Regions from separate parts of the Halomonas saccharevitans genome, predicted to be linked through region 2. Evidence: predicted binding sites of a transcription regulator. Region 2 holds the regulator's gene; each other region holds the start of a gene.
The links. Region 2 encodes FNR, which switches genes on or off when oxygen is low (the NO sensors DNR and NnrR bind a similar motif). Its sites were predicted from a motif close to TTGATNTANATCAA; they were not measured.
Positions count from the first base shown of each region.

Region 1: a site for FNR is predicted at 4,626-4,639, ahead of RSO68_RS14955 (OmpW/AlkL family protein). Genes of this name have one in related genera too.
Region 3: a site for FNR is predicted at 5,025-5,038, ahead of dsrO (sulfate reduction electron transfer complex DsrMKJOP subunit DsrO). Genes of this name have one in related genera too.
Region 4: a site for FNR is predicted at 5,122-5,135, ahead of ubiT (ubiquinone anaerobic biosynthesis accessory factor UbiT). Genes of this name have one in related genera too.

Region 1 is NZ_JAVXUR010000007.1:36,296-43,249, forward strand. Features, by position in the region: gene RSO68_RS14925 (hypothetical protein) at 1-111, opposite strand, end outside; gene rimK (30S ribosomal protein S6--L-glutamate ligase) at 227-1,135, opposite strand; gene RSO68_RS14935 (ATP-dependent zinc protease family protein) at 1,199-1,636, opposite strand; gene RSO68_RS14940 (DUF3549 family protein) at 1,661-2,686, opposite strand; gene RSO68_RS14945 (YqcC family protein) at 2,984-3,316, shown strand; gene RSO68_RS14950 (gamma-glutamylcyclotransferase family protein) at 3,326-3,826, shown strand; gene RSO68_RS14955 (OmpW/AlkL family protein) at 3,914-4,540, opposite strand; gene RSO68_RS14960 (OmpW/AlkL family protein) at 4,739-5,329, opposite strand; gene RSO68_RS14965 (hypothetical protein) at 5,594-5,902, shown strand; gene putP (sodium/proline symporter PutP) at 6,025-6,954, opposite strand, start outside.
Region 2 is NZ_JAVXUR010000004.1:320,198-327,151, forward strand. Features, by position in the region: gene RSO68_RS11920 (DUF4212 domain-containing protein) at 1-234, opposite strand, end outside; gene RSO68_RS11925 (DUF294 nucleotidyltransferase-like domain-containing protein) at 762-2,585, shown strand; gene RSO68_RS11930 (3'-5' exonuclease) at 2,639-3,265, shown strand; gene ttcA (tRNA 2-thiocytidine(32) synthetase TtcA) at 3,379-4,290, shown strand; gene fnr (fumarate/nitrate reduction transcriptional regulator Fnr) at 4,431-5,174, opposite strand; gene hemN (oxygen-independent coproporphyrinogen III oxidase) at 5,297-6,625, opposite strand; gene RSO68_RS11950 (sulfite exporter TauE/SafE family protein) at 6,722-6,954, opposite strand, start outside.
Region 3 is NZ_JAVXUR010000003.1:119,752-126,705, forward strand. Features, by position in the region: gene RSO68_RS08590 (molybdopterin dinucleotide binding domain-containing protein) at 1-2,977, opposite strand, end outside; gene nrfD (NrfD/PsrC family molybdoenzyme membrane anchor subunit) at 2,970-4,175, opposite strand; gene dsrO (sulfate reduction electron transfer complex DsrMKJOP subunit DsrO) at 4,159-4,935, opposite strand; gene RSO68_RS08605 (XRE family transcriptional regulator) at 5,197-5,481, opposite strand; gene lhgO (L-2-hydroxyglutarate oxidase) at 5,890-6,954, shown strand, end outside.
Region 4 is NZ_JAVXUR010000002.1:389,550-396,503, reverse strand. Features, by position in the region: partial or broken gene RSO68_RS07295 (ribonucleoside triphosphate reductase) at 1-144, shown strand, start outside; gene nrdD (anaerobic ribonucleoside-triphosphate reductase) at 335-505, shown strand; gene RSO68_RS07285 (anaerobic ribonucleoside-triphosphate reductase activating protein) at 585-1,304, shown strand; gene RSO68_RS07280 (ribonucleoside-diphosphate reductase) at 1,458-2,201, opposite strand; gene RSO68_RS07275 (adenosylcobalamin-dependent ribonucleoside-diphosphate reductase) at 2,376-4,487, opposite strand; gene ubiT (ubiquinone anaerobic biosynthesis accessory factor UbiT) at 4,561-5,046, opposite strand; gene gdhA (NADP-specific glutamate dehydrogenase) at 5,662-6,954, shown strand, end outside.

The sequences.
Region 1 (6,954 bases), on a different contig from region 2:
ATCGCGCAGCGCCGGATGCAGGCGCTCGAGATTGTCCTGGAAATAATCGATGCTGTCGGCCATTGCCTCCAGGGCACTGTCCATCGCCACCTGGCGATTGTCGAGAAACATGAGCGGTCACCTCCTCCGGTGACGCAGATTGTGGGGCTGTCGCCGTGCATTTGCCACCCCCACGGACCAATAAATCCCGGGTTCACCGTTAGTCTTTGGACGCAGGCCGATTCTCTCACCCCTTGGGGCGGGGCGGCACCTTGTGGCGCGGGGCGGCGTTGCGCTCCAGGTGCTCGATGATCAGCGAGGCGATGTCCTTGCCGGTGGCCGTCTCGATGCCCTGCAGGCCCGGCGAGGAGTTGACCTCCATGATCACCGGGCCGTGGTTGGAGCGCAGCAGGTCGACGCCGGCCACCCTGAGCCCCATCGCCTTGGCCGCGCGGATGGCCGTGGAGCGCTCCTCCGGGGTAATGCGGATCGAGCTGGCGCTGCCGCCGCGGTGCAGGTTCGAGCGGAACTCGCCCTCTGCGGCCTGACGCTTCATCGAAGCCACCACCTTGTCGCCAATCACCAAGCAGCGGATATCGGCGCCCTTCGCCTCTTTGATGTACTCCTGCACCATGATGTTGGCCTTCATGCCCATGAAGGCCTGGATCACGCTTTCGGCGGCCTGGTTGGTCTCGGCCAGCACCACGCCGATGCCCTGGGTGCCCTCCAGCAGCTTGATGACCAGCGGAGCGCCCCTGACCATGGTGATCAGGTCGGGGATGTCGTCCGGGGAGTGGGCGAAGCCGGTGATCGGCAGTCCCAGCCCCTTGCGTGACAGCAGCTGCAGCGAGCGCAGCTTGTCCCGGGAGCGCGTGATGGAGACGTTGTCGTTGAGCACGTAGGTGCCCATCATCTCGAACTGGCGCAGCACCGCGCAGCCGTAGAAGGTGACCGAGGAGCCGATGCGCGGAATCACCGCGTCGAAAGGCTCGAGCTCCTCCCCCTTGTAGTGGATCGAGGGGTGATGCGAGGCGATGCTCATGTAGCAGCGCAGGGTGTCGACCACGCGCGCGCTGTGGCCGCGCTGCTCGGCGGCCTCGATCAGGCGCCGCGTTGAGTAGAGGTTACGATTGCGGGACAGCAGCGCGATATGCATTCAGCAGGACTCCGGATCGGGGCAGAGGCGGTGTAGGGCGTGGGCGATGTAGGACGGCGTGGGTCAAGGCTCGCCGTGCAGGAAGGCGACGCCGGGTGCCACCAGCAGGCGACGCAGCGCGCGTCGCCCGAGCAGCATGGGGTGGCGCATGTCGCGGCGGTCGGTCAGGCTGAGCTCCACCGGGAAGGAGAGGGTGCCCAGCTGCATGGTCGTGCGGATCACGTAGCGCCATTCGGCCTGGCCGTTGGAGCTGGTCACCCGGCGCCGGTCGTGCAGGTGCATGCGATGCACGTGGGCCGGCGTGCCGGGGCCGCCGCTGCGCGTGGTGAAGCCGACCCAGAGGAGCCCATCCTCTTCATAGGACTCGATGTCCTCGGCGTGCAGCGCCGAGGTCCGAGCACCGGTGTCGGCCTTGGCGCACAGCGTCAGATGCAGCTCCGGCAGGGTCACCATCTCGCGGCGACCGATCACCGCCTTGGGCGTATAGGGCAGTTCTTTCATCATCTCGCTCCCAGGTCTCTGCGCTCAGCGTGACAGGTCTGCCAGGCGCCGGCCAATGGCGGAATCCGCCTCGGCGTCGCGCAGCGTCATCAGCAGCGGCAGGCGCAGCCGCGGGATCAGGGCCAGGTCACGGGCCACCGCCATGAAGTCGGTGCCGGGCGCTTCGGCCAGTCGCCTGAGGAAGCGGGGCAGGCGCTCGGCGTCTTCCAGGTGGTGCCAGCCCCGCCCGGCCATGGCCGCCAGCAGGTCGGGGCCGCAGGCATCCGGATCGTCGAGCAGGGCATCGAACCAGGCGCCCGCCTGCTCCGTCGAGGCGCCGCCCATGGCGCGCACGCAGGCGCAGAACGTCTCGATATCGCCGCTGGCGCCAGCGGCCTCGCCCCGCCGCCGCAACGCGCTTGCCAGGGCATCGTCGATGGCCACGTGTTCCAGGCAATAGCACAGCGAGGTCAACACCTCGCAGGGCAGGGCGTCGAGGCGGGCGGCGACAGCCTGGCTCGTGGCGGCATCCAGGCGCAACGCGGCGTCGGCCAGCCCCTGCAGCCCCAGGGCGCGCCAGTCGATCGCCTGCTGCCCGGTCAGGTAGGCCTCGGCGGGTTCCAGGTGCTCGCTGGCCGGCTGGCCGGCATCCCGACTGGCGCGCGCATGCAGCACGGCTCGGAAGGGCAGCGAGGGCGTGAAGGCCAGCGGATTGTCCTTCATCAGGTTATCGATTCGTTCGCCCTCGGCCCGTCCCAGGCCCTGAACGCTGCGACCCAGAGTCTCCAGTAGGCGCTGCACGAAGGCATCGCGCGGGGCCGGATTGAGGTGGCCCTGCTCGTCCAGCGGCAGGGCCAGGAACCAGATCAGCGGGTCGTCCATCTCACCGACCCGGAAGACCATGGCCAGGCGCGCGGTGCCCTGCCATGGCGCCGGCCAGGCCAGCTCCCCGGCCTCGAAGGCGGCCAGGGTGTCGAGCGGGCAGGGCTCGACGCGCCGCCCCAGGTGATAGAGTCGCACCTCGGCGCCGCTGCGCTGAAAGAAGTCGTGAAGGCTGTTGATCGGTTGCATGCTGTCTCCGGGTCACGAACCGTGCACTCTACCGCGGCGCCGGGGTGCTGTCAGCCGTCCCGGGGCGTCGTATTGGTGCCGCCGTGCTGGTCATTTCCTGATCAGTCGGCGTCAGGGCCCATGAGGCCTGGCCAAGGGGCACCTTTCCAGCGTTTATCCACAGGCCCATTCAGGGTATCTGTGCATTGTGCACAAGATCGACGTGCGTCGCCTTCCGAGCGGTGGACAACCCGCCGGGGTGGCCAGTGACGGGGCCAAGCGGGGATAATAGCGACAAATGTACCGGAGAGATTGATCATGACCGTTCACGATGAACTCGGCGACGCCCTGCGCGAGCTCGAGGCCACCATGAAGGCCGCCAGCCTGTGGCGCATGGAGCGTCCTGACGCGAACGCCTTCGAGAGCGTGCAGCCATTCTGCATCGATACCATGACGCTGCCCCAGTGGCTGCGTTTCGTCTTCATCGCGCGCCTGGAGGTGCTGGTCGAGACACGCTCGCCGATGCCGGCCCAGTGTGACGTGGCGCCGGCGGTGGAGGCCTGGCTGACCCAGGAGGACACGCGCGCCAGTGACCGGCTGCTGATGTGCCGCGTGGTCGAGGAGATCGATCGCCTGGTCACCGAGAACTGAGGCCGCCCGATGCCCTTCTATTTTGCCTATGGCAGTAACATGAATGCCGCCCGGGTCGCCGCCCGGATCGGTCGTACCCGCCGGGCGCTTGCCGGCGTGCTGCACGATCATGGCCTGCGCTTCGACAAGGCCTCGAGGGTGGCGGGCATCGCCCATGCCAACGTGGCCCCGTCGGGTGGTGAGCGGGTAGAGGGCGCGCTGTTCGAGCTCGCGCACCCCGAGCAGATCCGCGACATGGACCCCTTCGAGGGTTATCCCCACGAGTACGGCCGTCATCGCCTGCCGATCGCGACCCGCGAGGGCACGATCGAGGCCTGGGTCTACATGGCCGCGCCGGGCACCACCGCCGAGGCCCTGCGTCCGGCTCGGGAGTACCTCGAGCACCTGCTGGCCGGTGAGCCCTTCCTGACGCCCGACTATCATGCCCGCCTCGCCGCGGTGGAGGCGGTGGCAGGCCTCGATGCACCGACCCTGGCCGCCCTCGGGCTCTCGCGGGATACCCCGCGCTAGCCGTTCGCTTCGCCCCGTTTCATCCGGCCCAGACGCAACAAGGCCCGCCAGATGGCGGGCCTTGTCGTGTCGGTCGAGGCGATCAGATCAGAAGCGGTAGCTGATGCCGGCCATCACCACCACCGGGTCGATCTCGACTTCGCCGATGTCGTTGCCATTGAGGCTGGCGTCGGTGTCGATATCCAGGTACCAGGCGGCGGCGTTGAGCGCCCAGTTGTCGTCGATCAGCAGGTCGACGCCCACCTGGCCGGCCGCGCCCCAGGAGTCATCCAGTTCCAGATCTGCTCCTTCGATTTCCTCATCGGAGAACATGGTGTAGTTGACGCCGATGCCGGCATAGGGCTGCACGCGGGCGTCGGTACCGCCCAGCGGGTAGTACTGCACGGTCAGGGTCGGCGGCAGGTGATCGGTGGCGGCAACGTTTGCACCGTTGAGTTCGATGTCATGATCGAAGGGCTCGGCGGCCAGCAGCTCGATGCCCAGCTTGTCGGTGAAGCGGTAGCCCAGGGTAAAGGCGAAGGCGCTGTCATCTTGAACGTCTACTTCGATAGCGCCATCGGCGATAGTGCCGTTATCGCTCTTGGGCTCGACCTTGGCGACGCCCACGCGGGTGAAGAAGTCGCCGGCGCCGTAGGCGAAGGCCTGGGTGCTGGTGGTAAAGGCGGCGGCGGCAATGCCGGCCACGAGCAGCGAGGAAAGGGCGTTCTTGCGCATGGGTCATCTCCTGATGGATGAGGGGGCGGCGGCCTTGCCGCATCGGATCATGCTAATAGTCTATCGGCATCTTTTTTGGAGAATATTGATCCAGCGCAAGAGTAGTGCGTTATGAGGCTGCAGGTAAAGACATGCTTACTCTGAGACTCAGGCCCCTCGCGGCGGTGTGACGTCTTGGCCTTCATGCATGGGGGCGGATCAGAAGCGGAAGGTGGCGCCGTCGCCGAGGATCATGGGGTCGATATCGGCCTCGCCCGGAGCCGCGCCGCTGGCGCCGACCTCGGCATCGGTAATCGCATATCGGGCGAAGGCCCCGATCAAGAGATAGCTCGTCACCGCCATGTCAAGACCGTCCTGGCCGGCCGGGCCGTAGGGCTCATCGACGTCCAACCCCTCGAGCTCTTCCTCGGAGATGTGGGTGTAGTCGAGACCGCTCCCCACGTAGGGCTGTATTAGCGAGCCGCTGTCGCCCATCGGGTAGACGTGGATCATTAGATTGAGGGGCAGGCGATCCACGCTGCCCGCGGCCTTGCCGAAAGCCGCGATGCCGTTGAGTTCAATGCCCGGCCTGTTGCTGAACAGGTAGCTCGCACCGGAGGACATGCTGCGCGGGTCGAAGGCCTTTAGCTCCCCGAGAATGTCGAGAGAGCCGCTGTCGTCGGTAACCTCGGCCTTGGCGATACCTCCGCGCATGACAGTGTCGTCGACCTGGTAGGCCTCGGCGATCGGGGCGGTGGCGAGGGCGGTTGTGGCGAGGGAGGCCATAGCGATCAGATGTCTGGAATTCATGGGAGGGTTCCTCGTGTCATCGACCGTTCGGGCGAGTGGTGGGGAAGAAGGCACTTATTAGCGTAGCGAAGGAATCTTGTTAATGTCTTGTCGCATTTTGCTACCGGTGAGATAGGCGTCTTGGGGATTTTTCTGCGAGACTTGCAGTTACCATAGCCGATAAATAAAGCCCTTGTATAACTTTTTCACTTTTCCTTCACGGCGCCTCGAAAGCACGCCGAAATTCGGCTTCACTCAAGGGGGATGATGACACCGGAGTCGCTCATGGCTGGCCGACCTCTCGTTAGTGCCGATTTTGCCGGACGCCTCGACCATCCGCTGCTGTCGCTGCTGCTGGCGGCGCTGCTGGCACTCTGGCTGCTGCTTCGCCCCGAGCCCATCCAGGCTCTGCCGATGGCGTGGCGCCTGCCACTGATCCTGGTCGGCGCCTGGGCGCTGGGGACGGCTTTTGTGCGGCCGATGGCCCTCGAGGTGGGGGAAGGCGGACTTTCGCGCCTGGCGGGCGCAGGGCTCAGCCGATGGACCCTGTGGGGATTCGCGAGTGTGATCGTTTGCCTTGAGGCATGGCGCTGAACCCGAGACGAAAAAAGCCGCCCGAAGGCGGCTCTCTTCATGTGCTCCCATCGCTGGCGTATCGATGGGTAAGGCTCCCGCGGGAGCCCTTTTACTACGTGGATTGCGTTATTCGCGCTCTTTTAGCGAGTAATGTGCTGATACTCACCGGCATCGGCCGTCGCGCTGCTCACCGCCATAATGGCAACGAAGGCAGCGATGAAGCCGGGAATGATCTCGTACACACCGGGTCCGCCCAGGAATGATGCGTTCCAGCCCAGTGAAATCCAGATCATGACGGTGACGGCACCGACCACCATGCCCGCGATGGCGCCGGCACCGTTGGTGCGCGACCACATCAGTGACAGGATGATCAGCGGGCCGAACGCCGCACCGAAGCCTGCCCAGGCATTACTGACCAGGCCCAGAACCTGGGAGTCCGGATCGGAGGCAATGACGGCTGCCACCAGGCCCACCAGGACGACACTGATCCGGCCTATGGTGACGGTCTCCTTGTCCGTGGCCTCCTTGCGCAGGAACAGGCGGTAGAAGTCCTCGGTCAGTGAGGAAGACGACACCAGCAGCTGGCTGGAAATGGTGCTCATGATCGCCGCCAGCAGGGCCGCGTAGAGGAAGCCGGTGATCAGCGGGTGGAACAGCAGGTCCGCCAGGATGATGAAGATCGTTTCCGGATCTTCCACATTCATGCCGTTGCGGACGGCATAGGCCCGCCCGAACACACCCAGCGAGATTGCGCCGATCAGAGAGATGAGCATCCAGCTCATGCCGATGTTACGGGCAACAGGGACGTCCTTCAGGGTCCGGATGGCCATGAAGCGCACGATGATGTGCGGCTGCCCGAAATACCCAAGCCCCCAGGTCACTGCCGACAGCCAGCCGACGATGGTCAGCCCCTCCGTCCAGGAGAGCAACGTGGGGTCGACTTCATTCAGCGTCTGGGACGCCTGGTTGAAACCGCCGCCACCTTCGCCAAAGAGCACCACCGCCGGCATGATCACCAGGGCCAGCATCATGATGCAGCCTTGCACGAAGTCCGTCATGCTCACGGCCAA
Region 2 (6,954 bases):
GAGACGGTTCATCTTCCAGGCGTAGAAGAAGATGATCGCGATGAAGGTCAGGATCGATCCCTGCTGGGCGAACCAGAAGCCCAGGTCCGTTCCTCCTACTGGAATGCCAGCCAGTAGCGGGCGAAACAGGATGGCGCAGCCGTACGACACGAAGGCCCAGACGATCAGGCACCCCGTAATCAGGCGTACGTTCGCCTTCCAGTAAGCAGCGGCATTAGACTTGTCGTCTGCCATAGTGTTGCTCTCCACTTGTTGTTGAGATTGGAAAGTTGCCCGGAGCGTTTGCATCACTCATCAGGACAGTCGTGCCGACGGAACAGCCTCGATGGCGGAGTCTGAGCTGGCCTGTCATCGGGTGGCCCGCGGCCGGTCGTGGTGAAGTGTCGACGCGGGAATGCCCTGTATGGCTCATTCCCAAGTCTGGGCAGCAAACGCCGAAAATAAATCCCAGACTTTCGTATCATGATGAAAAATCGGCACAGGGTGTTTTTGTTAATTGTCTTGTAATCAAGTGTTTACGTTATTATTTAGAAGGCGTTTTTATTCTCTTCGGGGCGTGCATAGGACGATGGTATAGCCTCGAAATGCCACCGGGTCGAGGGGTGTCGAAGGGCAGTGTTTGACGATGGTCTAAGACGACCAGGTTAGGACGATTGTCTAGGTCTTTATACCGCACCGACTTTGCTATCTTAAAGGCTTGCTGGACGCCGAGTGCACCGAGGTCAGCGGGGTGGTGAACGCCGCGCAACGAGGACAGCCCCATGGTCGATGTAGAACTTTCCCATCCCCCCTTCACCTTCCTCGACGAGGAAGGCCGCGAGCGCGTTCGCCGCAGCATCGACCTGGCCTATTTCGACCGCGAGGAAATCATTCTCGATGCCGGCCAGGCTGGGGAATATCTCTTTCTGATTCACAAGGGCGAGGTCGCCGAGCTGGACCCGACCCTGCCCGGCGCTCAGTCGCATATCGGTCACTACACGGCCGGCGACCTGTTCGGCGCCATCAGCATCCTCAACGGCAAGAGCCGCTATCGCTTCCGGGCCGAACAAGAGAGCCTCTGCTACCTGCTGCCCAAGGGGGGTTTCAAGCAGCTCTGTACGGCCTATCCGGCCTTCGCCGAGTTCTTCCGCCAGCGCCTGGCCCAGAAGACACGCCTGCTCACCGAGCGCCGCGCCGAGGGCGGCGTCACCATGGCGGGCTTCATGCTGGCTCGCGTCAGCGAGTGCATGCGTTCCCCCCTGCTGGTGGCGGCCAGCACCAGCCTGGCCGAGGCGGTACATACCCTGAATGACAGCCACGCCGACAGCCTGCTGGTCGAGGGCGAGCAGGGGCCGGGCATGGTCACCAAGACCGACCTGCTCAACGCCCTGGTGCTCGAGGGCCTGACCCAGCAGAGCCCGGTGCAGGACGTGGCGCACTTCGCGCTGATCACGGCGACGCCCGAGCAGTACCTGTTCGAGGTGCTGGTCCAGATGACCCGCTGCAAGGTGGAGCGCGTCGTGGTCATGGAAGGCGACCGGCCCTGCGGCGTGGTCGAGCTGACCGATGTGCTCAGCTACTTCTCCAGCCGCAGCTACGTGGTGAGCCTGCAGGTGGAGCAGGCGGACAGCCTCGAGGCGCTGTCCGCCGCCAGCCGTCGCACGCCGGAGCTGGTCAAGGCGCTGATGGCCCAGGGCGTCAAGCTGCGCTTCGCCATGGGGCTGTTGGCGGCGCTCAACGGGCGCATCATGAACAAGGCCTGGGGATTTCTGATCGACGAGCAGTATCACTCGGAGAGCTGTCTGATCGTGATGGGCAGCGAAGGGCGTGGCGAACAGATCCTCAAGACCGACCAGGACAACGGCCTGATAGTGGCCGACGAACTCGACTGGCCCGACTGCCAGGCGCAGATGCAGCGCCTCACCGAGACGCTGATCGAGTTGGGCTACCCGCCCTGCCCCGGCGACATCATGGTCTCCAACCCCGAGTGGGTGGGCACCGAGAGCCAGTGGCGCGAGCGCATCGCGCAGTGGGCGGCGAAGCGCGACGGCGAGAGCCTCATGCGCCTGGCGATCATGCTCGACGCCCATGCGGTGGCCGGCAACGCCTCGCTGCTCGAGCGGCTGCGCGAGGAGCTCTTCGAGCGCTGCAGCCGCGACGAGATCCTGCTCTCCTACTTCGCCCGCACCGCGCTGCGTTTCTCCACGCCGCTGACGCTGTTCGGGTCGCTGAAGAAGCCTCAGCACGGAGTGGACATCAAGAAGGGCGGCATCTTCCCCATCGTCCACGGGGTACGCACCCTGGCACTCGAGCGGCGCATCACCGCGACCTCCACCCTGGAGCGGCTGGGCGCGCTGGTTGCCGACGGCCGGCTGGAGGAGCGTTTCGCCGAGGACCTGGGCGAGGCCCTGTCGCTGTTCACCGAGCTGAGGCTTCGCCAGCAGCTCGAGCGCCTCGATGACCCTGAAGGCAAGGGCGAGGCGCCCGACCGGGTGGTGGTGCAGGAGCTCTCCTCCCTGGAGCGGGACCTGCTCCGCGAGGCCCTGCACATCGTCAAGGAATTCAAGCAGCGGCTGTCGCACCGTTTCCACCTCGAGTACTCCTGACGCACCACGCGTCTCGACGCTGCTCGATCCACTCAACAACAGGAGGTGGCCTGATGCTAAGGGCCCTGCGCCGCGCCGCGGATCGACGCCGTCAGATCGACGGCGATCACGGCTGGCTCTTCGCGCCCTATACCGGCGAGGAGCTGGTCGCCATCGACTGCGTGACCACCGGCCCCGACCCGCGTCGGGCCGAGCTTTTGTCGCTGGCGGCGGTGCGCCTGTGCGGGGATCGCGTCCTGACCAGCGACTCCCTCGACCTGCGGCTGGCGTGTCCCTCCAGCCTCGGTGGCGATTCGATCCGCCGGCACGGCCTGCGCGGCATCGACCTGGCGGAGGGGGCCGGCATCGACGAGGCGCTGGCACAGTTCCTGGACTTTGTCGGCAATCGCCCGCTGATCGGCTGGCGCCTGGACGACGACCTGACGCTGCTCAACCGCTACCTTCGGCCGCGCTTCGGGTTCGACCTGCCCAACGCCTGCATCGACGTGGCTCAGGCCTACTATCGCCGGCTGCGTCGCAGCCATCCCGAACTCGTTACCCGGCCGCGCTTCGAGCAGGTGGCCGAGCGCCTGGGGGTGCCGGTGATGGGGCGGCACACGGCGCTCGGTGACGCCGTGACCACGGCGCTGATCCACCTGCGCCTGACCCGCAGCCCGCCCGAGATTGAACGTTTCTGCTGATCGCCGCGTGTCTATTGATCGCTTCGATACGGGCGGCCCCGCGTCGCCTGTCGGCGGCGAGAATGGTAGGATAGCGCCCGCCATTTTCCAGCCGCCCAGGCAGCGCCGATACCATGCCAGACGCCCTGATGTTCGATCCCCGCGACACCGCCCCGCGGCCCGTCGCCGACCCCGCGACGCCTCCCTACGAGCTCGACGCCTCGGAAAAGCGCGCCTTCAACAAGCTGCAGAAGCGGCTGCGTCGCCAGGTGGGCAACGCCATCATCGATTACGGGATGATTCATGAGGGAGACCGGGTGATGGTCTGCCTCTCCGGCGGCAAGGACAGCTACACCCTGCTGGAGATCCTGCGCAACCTGCAGCGCAACGCGCCGGTGAACTTCTCCCTGGTGGCGGTCAACCTGGACCAGAAGCAGCCCGGCTTCCCCGAGCACGTGCTTCCCGAGTACCTGGACAGGCTCGACGTCGAGTACCACATCCTCGAGCGCGATACCTACTCGGTGGTCAAGGAGAAAACGCCCGAGGGCAAGACCACCTGCGCGCTCTGCTCGCGGCTGCGGCGCGGCTCGCTTTACGGCTTCGCCGAGGAGATCGGTGCCACCAAGGTGGCGCTGGGCCACCATCGCGAGGATATCCTCGAGACGCTGTTTCTCAACATGTTCTTCGGCGGCAGCCTCAAGGCGATGCCGCCCAAGCTGCTCTCCGACGACGGCCGCAACATGGTCATTCGTCCGCTCGCCTACTGCCGGGAGGCCGACATCGCCGAGTTCGCCCGGCGCATGGAATTCCCGATCATTCCCTGCAACCTCTGCGGCTCCCAGCCGAACCTGCAGCGCCAGGTGGTCAAGGAGATGCTGGCCGAGTGGGAGGCGTCGCATCCGGGGCGGCTCGAGAGCATGTTCAAGGCGGTCACCAACGTGGCGCCCTCCCAGCTGGCCGACCGCGAGCTCTTCGATTTCGCGGGCCTCGAGGAGAAGCAGGCGCGCCTCAATGCCGACCGCATCGCGCTGCACAACGAGCTCTGAGCGGCCAATCTGATAGCGCCGAGCGGCTCACTGAAGGGCGGCAGTCTTAAAACAAGGAACCCCATCGGAGACGAGCTCCGATGGGGTTCCTTGTTAGTGACTGATTCGTAGCGGCTTGGTCAACCTGCTGCTTGGCGCTGCTAGCGGCAGCCTTCCTGTTCGGCCACCTCGATCAGCGATTCCAGGTCGAGGATGTTCACTTCGCGGCCGGACACGGCCACCAGGCCCTGGGACTGGAAGCGACTCAGGATGCGGCTGACGGTCTCCACCGCGAGCCCCAGGTAGTTGCCGATGTCGGCCCGCGACATGGACAGCCGGAAGCTGTAGGGCGAGTAGCCACGCCGCCGGAAGCGGTCGGAGAGGCTGGTGAAGAAGGTCGCCAGGCGCTGGTCGGCGGTCTTGCGCGACAGCAGGCGCATCATGCGGCGATCGTCACGCATCTCCTTGCTCATGCTGCGGTAGAGCTGGCCGCGCAGCTCCGGCAGGGATTCGGAGAGGGCGTCGAGGCGATCGAAGGGGATCTCGCAGACCGTGGTGGTCTCAAGGGCCACCACCGTGCCTGGATAGCGCTCCTCGTCGATGCCGTCGAGGCCCACCAGTTCGCTGGGCAGGTAGAAGTTGGTCAGCTGGTCCTCGCCGCTGCCCTCGGTGGTCACCTGCTTGAGGCTGCCCGAGCGCACCGCGAAGACGCTGGTGAAGTGAGTGCCCTGGCGGAACAGTGCCTCGCCCTTCTTCAACGGCGGTCGGCGGCGGATGATGGCCTCAAACTGATCCATGTCCTGCACTTCGAGCGCCAGCGGCAGGCAGAGCGAGCTCAGGCTGCAGGTCTGGCAGCGAGTCTCGTTCAGCAGTGCGCGGCGCCTGCCGGTTGCGGGGTCGGGCATGCTCTCCTCCATGGATGATGGCTCAGTGCTCATTATGGGGGATAGTCGCCCACCGGCAAAGCACCGCTTAACACCTCGTCGCTGAACTTGGCATTCGGGGCGTGGCATTCAGGGCCTGGCATTCAGGACGCGGCGGGGTAGGCGTCGAAGGCCGCCGCCAGCTGACGGATCAGCAGGCGACCGGTGGGCGTCACGCGCCACTGTGCGCCCCGGCACGCGATCAGGCCCTGCGACTCGGCGCGGGCCAGGCGCGCCAGCGGTCCGGCGAGATGGGCCTCGGCGTCCAGGCCGAAGGCCGCGCCGAGCTCCGCCAGGTCGAGATGGAGATCGCACATCAGCCTCTCGATGGCAGCGCTTCGCAGCCGATCGTCCAGGCTCAGCCGATGGCCGACGGCGGTGGGCAGCTCCCCCCGCTCGAGGGCGGCCTCGTAGTCCTCAAGCTTCTGCGGGTTGCGAACGTGCAGGTCCTCCAGGCGGGAGACGGCCGTGACGCCCAGGCCCACCAGGTCGTGGCGGTCTCGCCCGGTCACGAGGGCCCTGGCCAGGCGGTCGTCGCCGCGCACGAAGCGGTCGTGGCCGAGATGCACGTAGCCCGCGGCGGCGAGCCGCTCGATGGCCGCCTGCAGCATTCCCTGGACCTCCAGCGGGGCGGGCAGGTCCTCGGGGCGGATCTGGCGCTGGTGGGGAAAGCGCTCGGGGTGGTGCTGGTACTGAAACAGCGACAGCCGCGACGGTGCCATGGCGATGACCTGATCGAGCGTGGCGACGAAGCCGCCAAGGGTCTGGCGGGGCAGGCCGAGAATCAGGTTCAGGTTCACGGAGTTGAAGCCCAGCCGGTCCGCCTCGTCGAGCAGCTGTTCGGTCAGGCCGCGGCCCTGCTGGCGATTGATCGCCCGCTGGACCTCGGGATCCAGGTCGAGCACCTCGAGGCTCAGTCGGTTGAAGCCCAGGGCCTCGAGATGACGCAGGGTGAAGACGTCGGCCTCCCGGGGGTCGATCTCGATGAGGTACTCCCGGTCGCGATCGCCGGCCAGCCGGAAGCGGGCATCCAGCCGATCGATCAGGTCGCCCATCTGGTTCAGGGTCAGGAAGGTCGGCGTACCGCCGCCCCACTGCAGGGAGCGGACCTCCCGGCGAGCGTCCAGATGGCGACTGGTCAGCACCATCTCGCGGTCGAGTCGAGTGAGATAGGCCTCGGTCAGTCGGGTGTCCGAGGTGGTGACCGGCCGACGGGTGCAGTGGTAGCAGGCCTGCTGGCAGAAGGGCAGATGCACGTAGAGCGACAGCGGACGCGCCGCGGCGTTGCTGTGCTCGAGTGCCTGGCGGTAGTCCTCGGCGCCAATGCCGTCGCCCATCGCCTGGGGCGTGGGGTAGAAGCCATAGGCGGGAGCCGGCGAAGCCGCCGCGAAGGGGGCGTCGCTAGCGGGTGCGGTTGACGCGCGAGGGGGCATGGTCGGCCCTCCGGAGGGAAACATGCCTTTATGCTAGCGAGGCGCCAGTTTTGCCGCGTTGAGCTGCGTCAAGCGAAGCCGCGATCGGCGGAGTCGTCAGTGCATCGTCGCCCCGGGCAGCAGCGTCCACAGCTGCCAGAGGGCGAAGGCGATGATCGACAGCGCGGACAGCGTGCGGGTGGCCGGATGGCGAATCAGGGCGCCGAGCTGGCGCGCGGCGAGGCCGGTGGCCAGCAGGGCCGGCAGGGTGCCGAGGCCGAAGGCGCCCATCAGGGTCGCGCCCCGCCAGGGATCGGCGATGGCCAGGCTCCAGGCGAGCATCGAGTAGA
Region 3 (6,954 bases), on a different contig from region 2:
ACTCGAGATCCGGCTGGGACTCGCCGTCGATCACGTGGGGCGTGGCGCCGAGGTCACGGTGGCCGTAGCCGTGCTCGATGGCCAGTGCCCCCGGTGCGACACCCTCGCCGACCAGCGCCAGCGCGGTCACGCCGCCGCCGGGGCTCTCGATGCGGATCACGTCGCCGTGGGCGATGCCGAAGCGCTCGGCGTCCTCACGATGCATCATCACCGGGTTGTAGGGCTTGATCATGCGTAGCCGCTCGAGGCCGATGGCGTAGGAGTTCATCAGGTTCGACTTGAACGAGAACGCCAGCAGTGGCCACTCCTCCTCGGTGAACACCTCGCGCATGGCGCGGCCGTCGGCCAGGGACGCCGGGCCGTGGCAGGGCACGCCGCGGTTGGGCACGCCGGTCTGGGTGTTGATGCTGGTGCCGACCCGCTCGTTGTAGACGCACAGGGTGCGCGTCCAGGCGCTGGTGAGGTTCTCGCCCTTGAAGTGATCCTGGAAGTCCTCGAAGCGCCCGCCCCGGGCGTAGAGATAGGCCACCGGGCCGTGCTCCTTGGGTGGCAGGGTGCGCACGAGCTTGGGTATCAGCGGTGCCAAGCCGGCGTGGTCGATGTCGCTTTGCTCGGCGGCCGGCAGCGGCTCCCCCTGGAAGGCCACGTTGGCGGCGGCGCGCAGGAAGAAGTCCTCGGCGCGGTTCAGCGGGTGCAGGCTGCCGTCGGCGGCGGGGATGGCGCCCTCGCCGAAGCCGGGCAGGCCCAGGCGCTTGGCCACGGCGATGAAGAAGCTCTCCATGGAGACCGGCTCGCCCTCCTCGGTCTTCTCCTGGCGCGGCTCCACCACCGGCCAGCAGGCGGTGGTCATCTTGCCCAGGGTGCCGCGCCAGGCGCCGGTGAAGCCCCACACCTCGTACATCACCGAGTCTGGCACGATGTAGTCGGCGTAGCGGTTGGTCTCGTTGATGAAGCCGTCCACCGCCACGTAGAGCCCCAGGCGCTTGGGGTCCTTGAGCTTGTCGGCGATCAGCCCCTCGAGGCCGGCCTGGCCGTAGATGGGGTTGGCCATGCAGCCGATGACCGCCTTGATGGGGTAGGGGTAGCCGTCCAGCGCCGAGGGCAGGTGCTCGGTGAGGGTGGGCGGCGCCAGGGAGCGCCAGGGCGCCCGGGCCGGGTAGGGATCCTCGCCGGCATCGACCTTGCGCCGGTACTCGGAGGACTTCTCGTAGGGGAAGCGCGAGCGGGATAGGAAGATGCCCTGCGGGCCGCGCTTGCCGGGGAAGTTGGCCAGGTCGTAGCGCGGACCCTGGCCCACGCCGTTGAACTGGCCGCCGCCCGGGGCGCTGCCGCCCTTGCGGTTGTGGTTGCCGGCCAGCAGGTTGAGCATCTGCACGGCGAAGGCCGCGTAGAAGCCGTTGCCGGACATCATGCCGCCGTGGCAGTTGACCACCGCGCGGCGGCCGTGACGGGCGTAGCGCTCGGCCAGCGCGACGATGGTCGCCTCGGGGATGCCGCAGTGCGCGGCGTAGTCGGCGAGGCTCTGCTCGTGAGCCGCCTCGCGCAGCAGGGTCAGGCTGCTCTTGACCCGCACGCGTTCGCCACTGCCGTCCTGGGCGGCGCCGAGCTCGACCTCGCGGTCGACAAAGAGCTCGGCGGCCATCATCGATTCGCCGTCGACGAGTGCACCGTCGGCGATCACCAGCGGCGCGTCGTCCTCGGCGCCGGCCTCGGCCCGGCCCAGGTCGCTGGCGCGCAGGAAGTGGCCGCGGCGCGGGTGCGCCTCGCTGTCGATCACCAGGTGGGTGGCGTTGGAGTGGGTGGCCTCGCCGGCGGCGTCGGCAGCGGCCTGGCCGGGCATCTCGAGGAAGTCGCGGGAGTAGCCCTCATGGTCGAGCAGCCACTGGATCAGCGCCATGGCGAAGGCGCTGTCGGTGCCCGGGCGGATCGGCACCCAGCGGTTGTGGTCGGCGGCGTGGGAGGCCGAGGCGTTGAGCGCCGGGTCGACTACCACGTACTCCAGAGTGCCGGCGGCGCGGGCCTGGGCGATCAGGCGGCCCTGGCGCTTGAAGGGGTTGCCGGCCTGGCTAGGGGCGCAGCCGATGTACATGATGAAGCGCGCGTTCTGGATGTCCGGTTTGACGTGGGCGAACTTCTTCATGTCGTTCATCACGGCGCCGGAGCCCATGCGGAAGGCCAGCCCGCAGTAGGAGCCGTGATGGCCGTAGTTGCGGGTGCCGTAGGCGTTGAAGGCGAAGCGCTTGAGGATGGCGGAGCGGCCGTAGTCGGTGGCCTCCATCACCATCAGCTGGTTGGCCTTGGGGCCGTACTCGGGGTTCGCCGGGTCGATCGGGGTCTCGACGTCGTGGATGGCGCGCAGGCCCTCCACCTGGCCCTCGCCGAACAGGTCGCCGCCCTCGCAGATCTCCTCGATGACCTGCGCGAAGGGCACCTTCTGCCACTCGCGGCCGCCGCGCCCGCCGACCCGCTTGAGACAGTGCGTCACCCGGAAGGGGCTGTCGATCTGGCTCATCATGGCGTTGCCGCGGGCGCAGGCGGTGGAGCGGTTCTGCTGGCCCTGGTCGCCGAAGGCGCTGAGGCCGCGCAGGGCCTCCGCCACCGGGGTGCGCATCGGCAGGTGCTCGTCGGCGGAGAGCGGGTGGTAGGGGTTGCCGGCGACGCGCAGCACATGGTCGCTGTCGTTGTCGATTCGCACCCGCACGCCGCACTTGGTGGTGCAGCCGTAGCAGACGGTGAAGGCCAGGCGCTGGCCGGGGTTCAGGGTCAGCTCGCCGCTGGCCGGGTCGACGCTGTATTCCGGCGCCAGGGAGTTGCCGTGGATGCGGTGCTTGGGCGTCTCGCCGGCGCTGCCGGTGAGGCCCTTGCCCATCTTGAGCAGCGGGTCGGCGTAGCCGGCGGCGAAGGTGGCGGCGCCGCCGGCGGCGACGGCGCCTTTCATGAAGCGGCGACGTGACGGATCTGCGGACGACTTAGCCATGATGAGGCGCTCCTTCGGGGGCATGATCGTGAGAGGAGTCGGGAGAGGCGGCGCTGGCGGGCGCGGGGGAGACATCGGCGCCGCGGCCGCCCTGGCGGGCCTGGCGCCACGGCACGAAGAGGTCGATCAGCAGGATGGCGGCTAGCCACAGGCCGAAGGTGCCGACGATGCCGAGGATGCCGGAGGAGCCGGCGGGAACGCCGTAGTGATGGAAGCCGGCGCTGTGACGGGCCACGGTCTGTACATCCATCAGCACCACCCAGCGGAACATCCAGCCGACGTGCAGGGCCACCAGGCCCAGCACCCAGGCCCAGGCATAGAGCGTCGGGCGCCGCGCGGCAGGACGGGTGAGCAGGTAGAGCAGTGCGCTGAACAGTAGCGCGCCGGTGAGCCCGCCCCACAGGGCGGTGCGCCGCCACTCGGGGCTGCCGCGCACCGACTCCAGGGCCGCGGCCACCGAGCCGACGTTGGCGTTGATGCCGTCGAGGAACCAGCTGCCGGCAATGAGGCCCGCCGCCAGGCAGGCGACCAGCATCACCTTGAGCATCTGGCCGACGACGCTGGTGCTGCGCTCACCGGCCACCCGGTTGAGCAGCAGGATCAGGCCGGAAGCGGCGATGAAGCCGGTGGCCACGAACATCGGCGGAAGCCACACGGTGTGCCACAGCGGGCGGGCCTTGACGATGGCCACCTCGGCGCCGGTGTAGAGCATGATGCCGGTGGAGAGCGCCAGGGTGGCGAGACCCACCAGCACCAGCAGTGCGCGCGGCGTCGGCGCCTCGCCCAGCGACAGCCAGCGGGCGAGCAGGCCTTTGAGCCCGGGCGCCTGACGATTCGCCTGCAGCGCCGGGCGCCAGGCGAGCCACGCAAGCGCGATCACGCCCACCACATAGAGCGGCAGGAGCAGGCTGCCCACCGACATCCAGGAGTGGCCGTTGGCGTAGGCGTAGAAGTGCCAGAAGCGCAGCGGCTGGTGCAGGTCGGCAAGTAGCGCCACCGGTGCCACCAGGGTGGTGGTCAGGCAGGCCAGCAGCGCCAGGCGCGCGGTGGGTAGCCAGCGCGACTTGCCGAACACCAGCCCCGGAGCGGCCAGCCACAGGCTGGCGTAGGAGAGGGCGATCATGAAGAAGTACTGCACCGCCCAGGGGTACCAGGCGATGTCGTAGCGCGGGGCGAGCAGCTCAATGGCCGAATTCATAGCCCATCTCCTTGCCGTGGGGGTCGAGGACGTCCAGGGCCACCGGCTCGGCATCGGGACGGGTGACGAAGCGCTCGTCCATGCCGAGGTAGAAGACCTGGGGCAGGGTGTTCTTCTCGGGCTGCAGCACCATCAGCTCGTCCTTGTGCTCGGCGATCATGCGGCTGATCTGGCTCTGTGGGTCGCGCATGTCGCCGATGATCCGCGCACCGCCCACGCAGCTCTCCACGCAGGCCGGCAGCAGGCCGGCCTCCAGGCGGTGGGCGCAGAAGGTGCACTTGTCGGCGGTCTGGGTGCGCTCGTTGATGAAGCGGGCGTCGTAGGGGCAGGCGTTGACGCAGTAGGCGCAGCCCACGCAGCGGTCGCTGTCCACCACCACGATGCCGTCCTGGCGCTGGTAGGTGGCCTCCACCGGGCAGACCGGCACGCAGGCCGGATTCTCACAGTGGTTGCAGAGCCTGGGCAGCATGAAGGTGGCGACCTCGCCGGTCTCCTGGTGCGCCACCTCGTACTGGGAGACGGTGGTGCGGAAGCTGCCCAGCGGCGCGGCGTTCTCGATATGGCACGACACGGTGCAGGCCTGGCAGCCGATGCACTGGCGCAGGTCGATGAGCATGCCGTAGCGCTTGCTGGGGTCGCCTTCACGACGAGGCGGCTGCTGGTTGATGCCGGCACTGGCGACGCTCGATAGCGGCACCATCGCGGCGCCCGCGCTCAAGCGGGCCAGCTGGCCGAGAAGGGAACGGCGAATGGGGTCCATGGCGCCTCCGGTGGCCTGGATGGGGCGGGATCTTTCGCGCATGGCGAAAGGCATGACCCGCAGGCTAACGGCGACCCGTGACGGGGCACTTGATGTCGATCAAGAGATCATTAGCAAGCTCTTAATGTTGGCGTAATGTCTGAGTAAGTTTCTGAAATTTAAGTGAATTGATGAGAAGGAAGAGACAAAAAAAACGCCCCGCCGAGAGGCGGAGCGTTCGCTGTTCTTGATGCCGGAGCGTGTGCCCGAGGCGTCCATCGATCAGGGCGGCGTGGGTGTCCCGCTCGTATCGATGCTGTGATAGACCAGGCGCATCTCGTCAACCGAGAGATGCTCCAGCTTCCCCGAGAGGAGGTCGCTGATCTTCTGCATCGGCAGACCGGCGCGGCGAGCGATTTCGCGGCTGCCCAGGTCAGACACGGCGATCAGCCGTGTGATGATACGCATTAGGCGCGTACGTTTTTCCAGGTCCCTGACATCGAGGCCAGGGCTACTTCGAGGAGGGTCGGTCGGTTCCGCGTGGGCGGTAAGACGTGCCGTGCTCATGATGCTCCAGTTGGCAATTGCGACAAGCACACTATGGCGGCTGAAGAGCGTTTTTGCCAGTCTCCTTTCGAGGAATTTTCGGGGAAAAATCGACCCTCCGGCGGGGGGGCATCGAGGCACCACCGGTGCGGGATATTCAACGCTCCTCAAGGGCCGTCGTTCGGCCCCTCGCATGGCGGAAGGGTCGAGCGGTTGCTCCCGATCTGCGCCGCGAGCCGAGGCGCCAGCGAGGCCATGTCACCCACGCCAGAAAACTGCGCAACTCGCGCCAGGCGTGGGCCATTCATGAGCCAGCCTCGAGCCATTCGTCAAGAACCCGGCCTGAGACGCCATGCCCCACGCGAGAGTACCCTGACGGGGCCACGCCATGACCGCGGCGTGGCCGTCGCATGACACAACGAGGACGGCATGTTTGATTTCATCATCATCGGCGGCGGCATCCTGGGGATGTCCACCGCCATGCAGCTCCAGCAGGCCTGGCCCGATCGCCGCATGCTGGTGGTGGAGAAGGAGCGCGAGGCGGCGTGCCACCAGACCGGCCACAACAGCGGTGTCATCCACGCCGGGGTCTACTACACCCCGGGCAGCCTCAAGGCGCGCTTCTGTCTGGAGGGCAACCGGGCCACCAAGGCGTTCTGCGCTGCCCACGACATCGCCTACGACATCTGCGGCAAGCTGCTGGTGGCCACCAACGAGCAGGAGAAGCAGCGCATGGAGGCGCTGTGGGATCGCACCGCGGCCAACGGCCTGGAGCGCGAGTGGCTCTCCCGTGAGGCGCTCAAGGAGCGCGAGCCGAACATCACCGGCATCGCCGGCATCTTCGTGCCCTCCAGCGGCATCGTCGACTACGCCGAGGTCACCCGGGCGATGGCCGCCGAGTTCGAGCGCCTGGGCGGCGAGATCCGCTACGGGGCCGAGGTCACCGCCCTGGCGGAGCGCCGCCAGGAGTTGGTGGTCACCACCGGCGCGGGCGAGTTCACCGGACGCTACCTGGTGTCGTGCTCGGGGCTGATGGCCGATCGCGTGGTGCGCATGCTCGGCCGCGACCCCGGCTTCAGCATCTGCCCGTTCCGCGGCGAGTACTACCTGCTGCCCGCAGAGCACAACGCCATCGTCAATCACCTGATCTACCCCATCCCGGACCCGTCCATGCCGTTTCTGGGCGTGCACCTGACGCGCATGATCGACGGCAGCGTGACCGTGGGGCCCAACGCCGTGCTGGCGCTGGCCCGGGAGGGCTACCGCAAGCGCGACGTCTCGCTTGTCGACATGGCGCGGATGTTCAGCGACCCGGGCATCCTCCGGGTGCTGGGCAAGAATCTGCGGCCGGGGCTCACCGAGATGAAGAACTCGCTGTACAAGCGCGGCTACCTGGAGCTGGTGCGCAAGTACTGCCCGAGCCTGACCCTCGATGACCTCACACCCTATCCGGCCGGGGTGCGCGCCCAGGCGGTGACCCGCGACGGCAAGCTC
Region 4 (6,954 bases), on a different contig from region 2:
TACCTGACCATCACCCCGACCTTCTCGATCTGCCCAGTCCATGGCTACCTGGCCGGCGAGCATGAATTCTGCCCGAAGTGCGATGACGCCCTGCTGGCAGAGCAACAGGCGCAGGCCGCCGTGGCCGGCGCCGAGACCCACTGAGGGCTTTCATTGCCAGACTTCCAGTGATGCTGGGCGCCGGGGGCAAAGCGAGGCGAGGGTCCTTTGCCATGGATGGCAAAGGTAGCGCCCAAGGATGGGTCCACAGCGCCCTCGCTGAGGCTTAACGCCGGCAAAGCCCAGCTCTCTGCTGGAGTGTGAAAGGAGCCCAGAGCAAAGTTAGGAGATTTTTATGAGCACGATCCAGACCCAGCGCGATGCCCTGCCCACCGACCGCCGCCAGCCCTGCGAGGTGTGGACCAGGGTGATGGGCTATCACCGCCCGGTCAGCCAATTCAACCTCGGCAAGCGCAGCGAGCACCGCGAGCGCACCCCCTTCGCCGAGCGCGCCGCCGCCCGCTGATCCCGAGCCGCCGGGGAACGCCCCGGCGGTGTTCACATCTTCCTCGCCACCCTGCCCCTCGTCACACCGGAGCCCCGCCATGGACGCACCCCGCGAGATTCGCCTGCCGGTCGCCGGGCTGACCCGGCTGACCACCCTGGACTTTCCCGAGCGCCTGGCCGGCGTGATCTTCCTGCAGGGCTGCCCGCTCGCCTGCGGCTACTGCCACAACCCCCAGATGCTCACCCCGCGACGCGGCGAGACCGCGGAGTGGGCCAGTGTGCGTGACTTCCTCGAGCGGCGCCGTGGGCTGCTGGAGGGGATGGTGTTCAGCGGCGGCGAGCCCGTCATGCACCGCGACCTGCCCGCGGCGGTGCGCGAGGTCAGGGCGCTGGGCTTCGCCGTGGGGCTGCATACCGCCGGCGTCTACCCGCAACGGCTGCAGACCCTGCTACCCAGACTGGACTGGGTGGGGCTGGACGTGAAGGGCGAGGCATCCCGGGTCGAAACGATCGTCGGGCACCCCGGCATCGCCCCGCGGCTGGCCCAGAGCCTCGACGTGATGCTCGAGGGCGGCGTCGACTTCGAGTGTCGCACCACGCTGCACGGGCGCGACTTCACCCTGGCCGACATCGAGCGCCTGGCCCTGACGCTGGCCGCGCGTGGCGTGCGCCACTATGCGCTGCAGCTCGCCCGCCACGACCAGTGCCTGGACCCGCGCTACGCCGCGCCGGTACCCGGCGGGCCCTCCCGGGCCGATCTCGAGGGCCTGGTCGCCCGGCTGGCGCCACGCTTCGAGACCCTGGCACTGCGCGCCTGATCCCGCAGCGGGTCCGCCGCAAGGGAACGACTCTCCGAGCAGATACCAACGCAAGACGCCCCGGAGCGCACTGCGTTCCGGGGCGTCTGCTGGCCAGGGTGGACGATCAGCCCGGCCGGTCTGCGTTATCCACAGGCCCTCTAGCGGGCCCGCTTATCCACACTTGGACCAGCCGCAGCCGGAGTAGCAGGTAGGGCAGCCGTCCATCATGATCAGCTCGCCGTTGCACTCGGGGCAGTGGCCGACCACGGCGGGACCGCCGCCGCTCTGGTCCTGCGCCTTGCGCTCGGCCTGCTCGACCTCCTCCGGGGTGGGCGGATGCCAGGGCTGGCCGCTCGCCAGGCGCTGGGCGTAGCGGGCGACCAGCTCCTCCACCGGCACCTGGTGGCCGTCCTGATCGAGGAAGCCGCGACGGTAGAGGATCTGCTGGATCGACCAAGCGATGGCCGCGACCTCGGAGTCGTGGAACACCGGCTTGCCCCAGCGGTTCATGCCGCAGCGCACCAGGCCCTTGTCCCAGGCCACCTTGCGCAGGTCGGCCACCGCCTGGGTGACGTAGCCGCCCCGGGCGGCCAGCGACAGGCTGCGCATGGTGGCGGTGATCCACTGGTGCTCGCTGGAGAGCTGGCCAGAGGGGAAGAAGAACTCCACCGGGCGCTCGATCACCACCCGCTTGCCGTTGACCACGCCCTCCACCGGCATGAACGACACCAGCAGGTAGACCTTCTTGCGCCCCTCGGCGCCGACGTAGGAGATCTTCTCCGACACGGCCTCCAGGGTGCCCTCAGGGCGCGACGGGATGCGCACCGTGAGCGGGTTCTCTTCGGCCAGCGGCGGCTCTTCCACCGCCTTCTTGACGCTGTAGGACACGATCTTGGAATTGATCTCGACGGCCATCAGGAGGCTCCTCCGGAAAAGTGTGCTGTGACGCTCGAGTAACGGCCACCCACGGCCGTTACGAGCGAAGGCGAGGCAAGGCGCAGGCTTTCGAGGAAGCGGAGTTTACGAGCCGTAAATGAGCATTCCGAGTAAGACTGCAACGCCGCCTTGGCGAGCGCAGTAGGTCGTGGCTTACCACTTTCCATAGGTGCCTTCCTTCAGCGCGTCATAGAGGTTCGCCGCGTTGTGCTCCTCGCCGTCGTAGATGACCTTCTCGTCGCCGGCGAGCTCGACGGTCTCGCCGTTCTCCAGCTCGAAGACGTAGGTAGTGTTCTTGAGGTCGTCCTCGCGCACCAGCACGCCCTGGAAGGCCTCGGGGTTGAAGCGGAAGGTGGTGCAGCCCTTGAGCTGGCTGGCATAGGCGTCGAGGTAGAGGTCCTTGAACTCCTCGAAGGCGAACTCGGTGGGCACGTTGACCGTCTTGGAGATCGCCGAGTCGACCCACACCTGAGCCGCCGCCTGTACCGCCACGTGCTGCTTGGGGCTCACCGCGTCGGCGGTGATGAAGTAGTCGGGCAGGTCGCTCTCCACCGCCTCGGCGGCGATGAAGTGGCGATAGGCCGCCAGCTCGAAGGAGACCACCTCGACCTGCTCCTTGGTCTTCTTGCCCGCCTGGATGACGTTGCGGAAGTAGCGGTGCGAGAACGACGGCTCGATGCCGTTGGAGGCATTATTGCCAAGCGACAGCGAGATGGTGCCCGTGGGGGCGATCGAGCTGTGATGGGTGAAGCGCGCGCCGTGCTCGGCGAGCTGAGCGACCAGCTCCGGCTCCACTTCGGCGATTTTCTGCATGTAGCGGCTGTAGCGGGCGTGGAGGATGCGCCCCGGCACCTTGTCGCCGACCTCGTAGCCGTCCTGCTTGAGCTCGGGACGCTCGCGCATCATCCGCGGGGTGATCGCGTAGTCCTCGCTGAGCGCCGGCGCCGCGCCCTTCTCGCGGGCGAGTTCCAGCGCCTGCTTCCAACCCTCGAGGGCCAGGTTGCGGCTCACCTCCTCGGTGAAGGCCAGCGACTCCGGCGAGCCGTAGGGGATCTTGAGCATGGTCATCGTCGAGCCAAGCCCCAGAAAGCCCATGCCGTGGCGACGCTTGGCTTCGATCTCGCGGCGCTGGCCCTCCAGCGGCAGGCCGCTGATCTCCACCACGTTGTCGAGCATGCGGGTGAAGATCGCCACCACCTGGCGGTAGCGCTCCCAGTCGAAGCGCGGCTTCTTGCCGAAGGGATCGATGACGAAGCGGGTCAGGTTCACCGAGCCGAGCAGGCAGGCGCCCTCGGGCGGCAGCGGCTGCTCGCCGCAGGGGTTGGTCGCCCGGATCTCCTCGCAGAACCAGTTGTTGTTCATGCGATTGACCTGATCGATCAGGATGAAGCCCGGCTCGGCGAAGTCGTAGGTCGAGGCCATGATGGTGTCCCACAGCTCGCGGGCACGGATCACCTCGACGATGCGACAGGCCACGCGCCCCTCGTCATCGACCGTGTAGCCCTCCTCGATCACCGGCCAGTCGCGGTAAATCAGCTCGCTCTCCTCGACGTCGTCCTTCTCGCCGGGGTGGAGCGGGAAGGCCAGCGGCCAGTCGGCGTCGTTCTTCACCGCCTCCATGAACTCGTCGGTGATCAGCAGGGAGAGGTTGAACTGGCGCAGCCGGCCCGCCTCGCGCTTGGCCTCGATGAAGCTCTTCACGTCGGGATGGCCGACGTCGAAGGTGCCCATCTGGGCGCCACGGCGCCCCCCCGCTGAGGCCACCGTGAAGCACATCTTGTCGTAGATATCCATGAACGCCAGCGGGCCGTTGGTGCCGGCACCGGCGCCGAACACGAAGGCGTTCTTGTGGCGCAGGGTCGAGAACTCGTAGCCGATGCCGCAGCCCGCCTTGAGCGTCATGCCGGCATCCACCACCGAGTCGAGGATGTCGTGCATGGAGTCGCGGATGGTGCGCGAGACGGTGCAGTTGATCAGGCTCACCGCCGGCTTGTAGGCCTCGGCGCCGGCATTGGACATGATCCGCCCGGCCGGGATGGCGCCGTTCTCCAGCGCCCAGCGAAACTTCGGCAGCCACGCCTCGGCCTGATCGCCCTCGACCGCCGCCAGGGCCTTGGCGACACGCTCCCAGGTGGCATGGACGTCCTGGTCCACGGCGTGGCCGTGGCGGTCCTTGAGGCGATACTTGGCGTCCCAGATATCGCGGGAAGGCACCTGCAGGGGCACCTCGTTGGAGGTCTTGAGGGCCTTGGCGGATGTGCTCATGTCGGGGTCTCCAGAGCGGTGTCGTGATGAATCGGTATCGATAGAGAAATACGGGCCGGCGCGGGCGGCGAGATCAGCGATCGCGCGTCGTGAGGCGCTCCAGGCGCAGCAGCCACTCGCCGAGGCGACCCTGGGCGAAGCCCTCCTCGCGCCCGTCGAGCAGGTTCTTGACCGTCAGGCCAAGCTCGGTGTCGCCCTCGATCAAGAGGCGGCGCTGGAAGAACAGGCTATCGGGATCCTCGCGCCGGGTGGCCAGGCATAAAAACTCGCGCCAGCCGCCGCGGATGGTCGCCTCGCCGGGCTCACGGCAGAGCACCAGGCGCTGATCCGCGAGGCCCAGGGTCAGCGTCACGCCGAGATCTTCGATGGTCAGGCTGATCCGGCGCCCTTCCAAGGCATCGAACTCGCCCTCCGCGAGCGGCTCGGCGAAGGTGCGGTTGAGCAGCGGCTCCACCAGCCGGCGCTTGACGCCCAGCGGCACCCGGGGATCCAGGGCGCGGATCAGGCGGCTCGGGGCGGGTGGGCGCGGAAGCGACAACGGCGGATGGGGCAGAGACATGAGGATTCTCCTGATGACGTCGGTGCGGCTGGGCCGCCGGAGCGCTCATCCTAGGGGGCATCTAAACCGCCTGCACTGACGTGCGTCAAGCCGTCGCCAGCAGCGCGTTTCCCGAGGGCTGCGTACCATATATAGACTAACGGAAAGACTCAAGCACAAGATGTATAGAAATTGCCTCAACGCAGGCGATGTCGCCGCGGGGCCGTACGCGACCCCTCGGCGCCTTTACGGCGCGTCCCGAATGGGCCACCGCGGAGCGGAATCGAGGCTAACGCGAGGTGACGGCGGGCCGGTGCCGAGGAGATGGCCGCGCCTGCGCGGCCTCACCCTCCTGCCCTCACCCTCCGCGCCCCCCCGAGGCATTCTCGCTCACTCACCAGCCTCTCCCCCTTCCGGGACGATTCACGCATACCGGCCGGATCGGACCGCCATTACGTTGACTCACCATCTATTAAATTATCCTAATGCTTTATCTTGGTGCATAGTTTTTTGCGCTTTTAAAGGCATTTCGCGTCAATACTATGTCCAATACCCGCATGACCCATGCGCTTGCTGCATAATGGTGCATTGCCTTATAGTGCGTGGAACCTTTTTCCACCGAACAGGAAGTGCACCATGCCCTACGTTCACGACACCCTCGAGGCGCTTCGCAAGAGCAGCCCTGCTCAGACCGAGTTCTACCAGGCCGCCGAGGAGGTGCTCGAGTGCCTGCGTCCGCTGTTCGAGCGCAGCCCCCACTACCTCGATCACAACATCATCGAGCGCATCGTCGAGCCCGAGCGGCAGATCATGTTCCGCATCTGCTGGACCGACGACGCCGGCAAGGTGCGGGTCAACAAGGGCTACCGCGTCCAGTTCAACTCGGCCCTCGGTCCCTACAAGGGCGGGCTGCGCTTCCACCCCAGCGTGACCTCGGGAACCATCAAGTTCCTGGGCTTCGAGCAGATCTTCAAGAACGCCCTCACCGGCCTGCCCATCGGCGGCGGCAAGGGCGGCTCGGACTTCGATCCCAAGGGGCGCTCGGACGGCGAGATCATGCGCTTCTGCCAGGCCTTCATGAGCGAGCTCTACCGCCACATCGGCCCGACCACCGACGTGCCGGCCGGCGACATCGGCGTGGGGGCGCGCGAGATCGGCTTCCTCTACGGCCAGTACAAGCGCCTGACCGGCCGCTACGAGGGCGTGCTAACCGGCAAGAGCCTCAACTGGGGCGGCTCCATCGGGCGCAAGGAGGCCACCGGCTACGGCGCCGTCTACTTCGCCGAGAACATGCTCGAGGCGCGCGGCGAAACCCTCGCCGGCAAGACCTGCCTGGTCTCCGGCGCCGGCAACGTGGCCATCTACACCATCGAGAAGCTGCACGAGCTCGGCGCGATTCCCGTCAGCTGCTCCGACTCCCGCGGCACCCTCCATGACCCGAACGGCATCGACCTGGCGCTGCTGTGCGAGCTCAAGGAGGTCCAGCGCACCACGCTCGAGGCCTACCTGGCGCAGCACCCCGAGGCCCGCTACATCCCCGCGGGCGACTACCCGGCCGACGGCCATGCGGTGTGGCGACTCCAGGGCGACGTCGCCTTCCCCTGCGCCACCCAGAACGAGCTGACCGAGGCCGACGCCGAGACGCTGCTGGGCAACGGCGTGACCTGCATCAGCGAGGGCGCCAACATGCCCTCCACCGCCGCGGCCGTGGATCGCTTCCTGGCGGCGAAGATCGCCTACGGCCCGGGCAAGGCGGCCAATGCCGGCGGCGTGGCGACCAGCCAGCTGGAGATGGCGCAGAACAGCAGCATGGAGCAGTGGCCGCTGGAGAAGGTCGACGCCAAGCTCAAGGCGATCATGGCCAACATCCACCAGCAGTGTGCCGAGACCGCCGCCGAGTTCGACGACCCCACCAACCTGGTGCTGGGC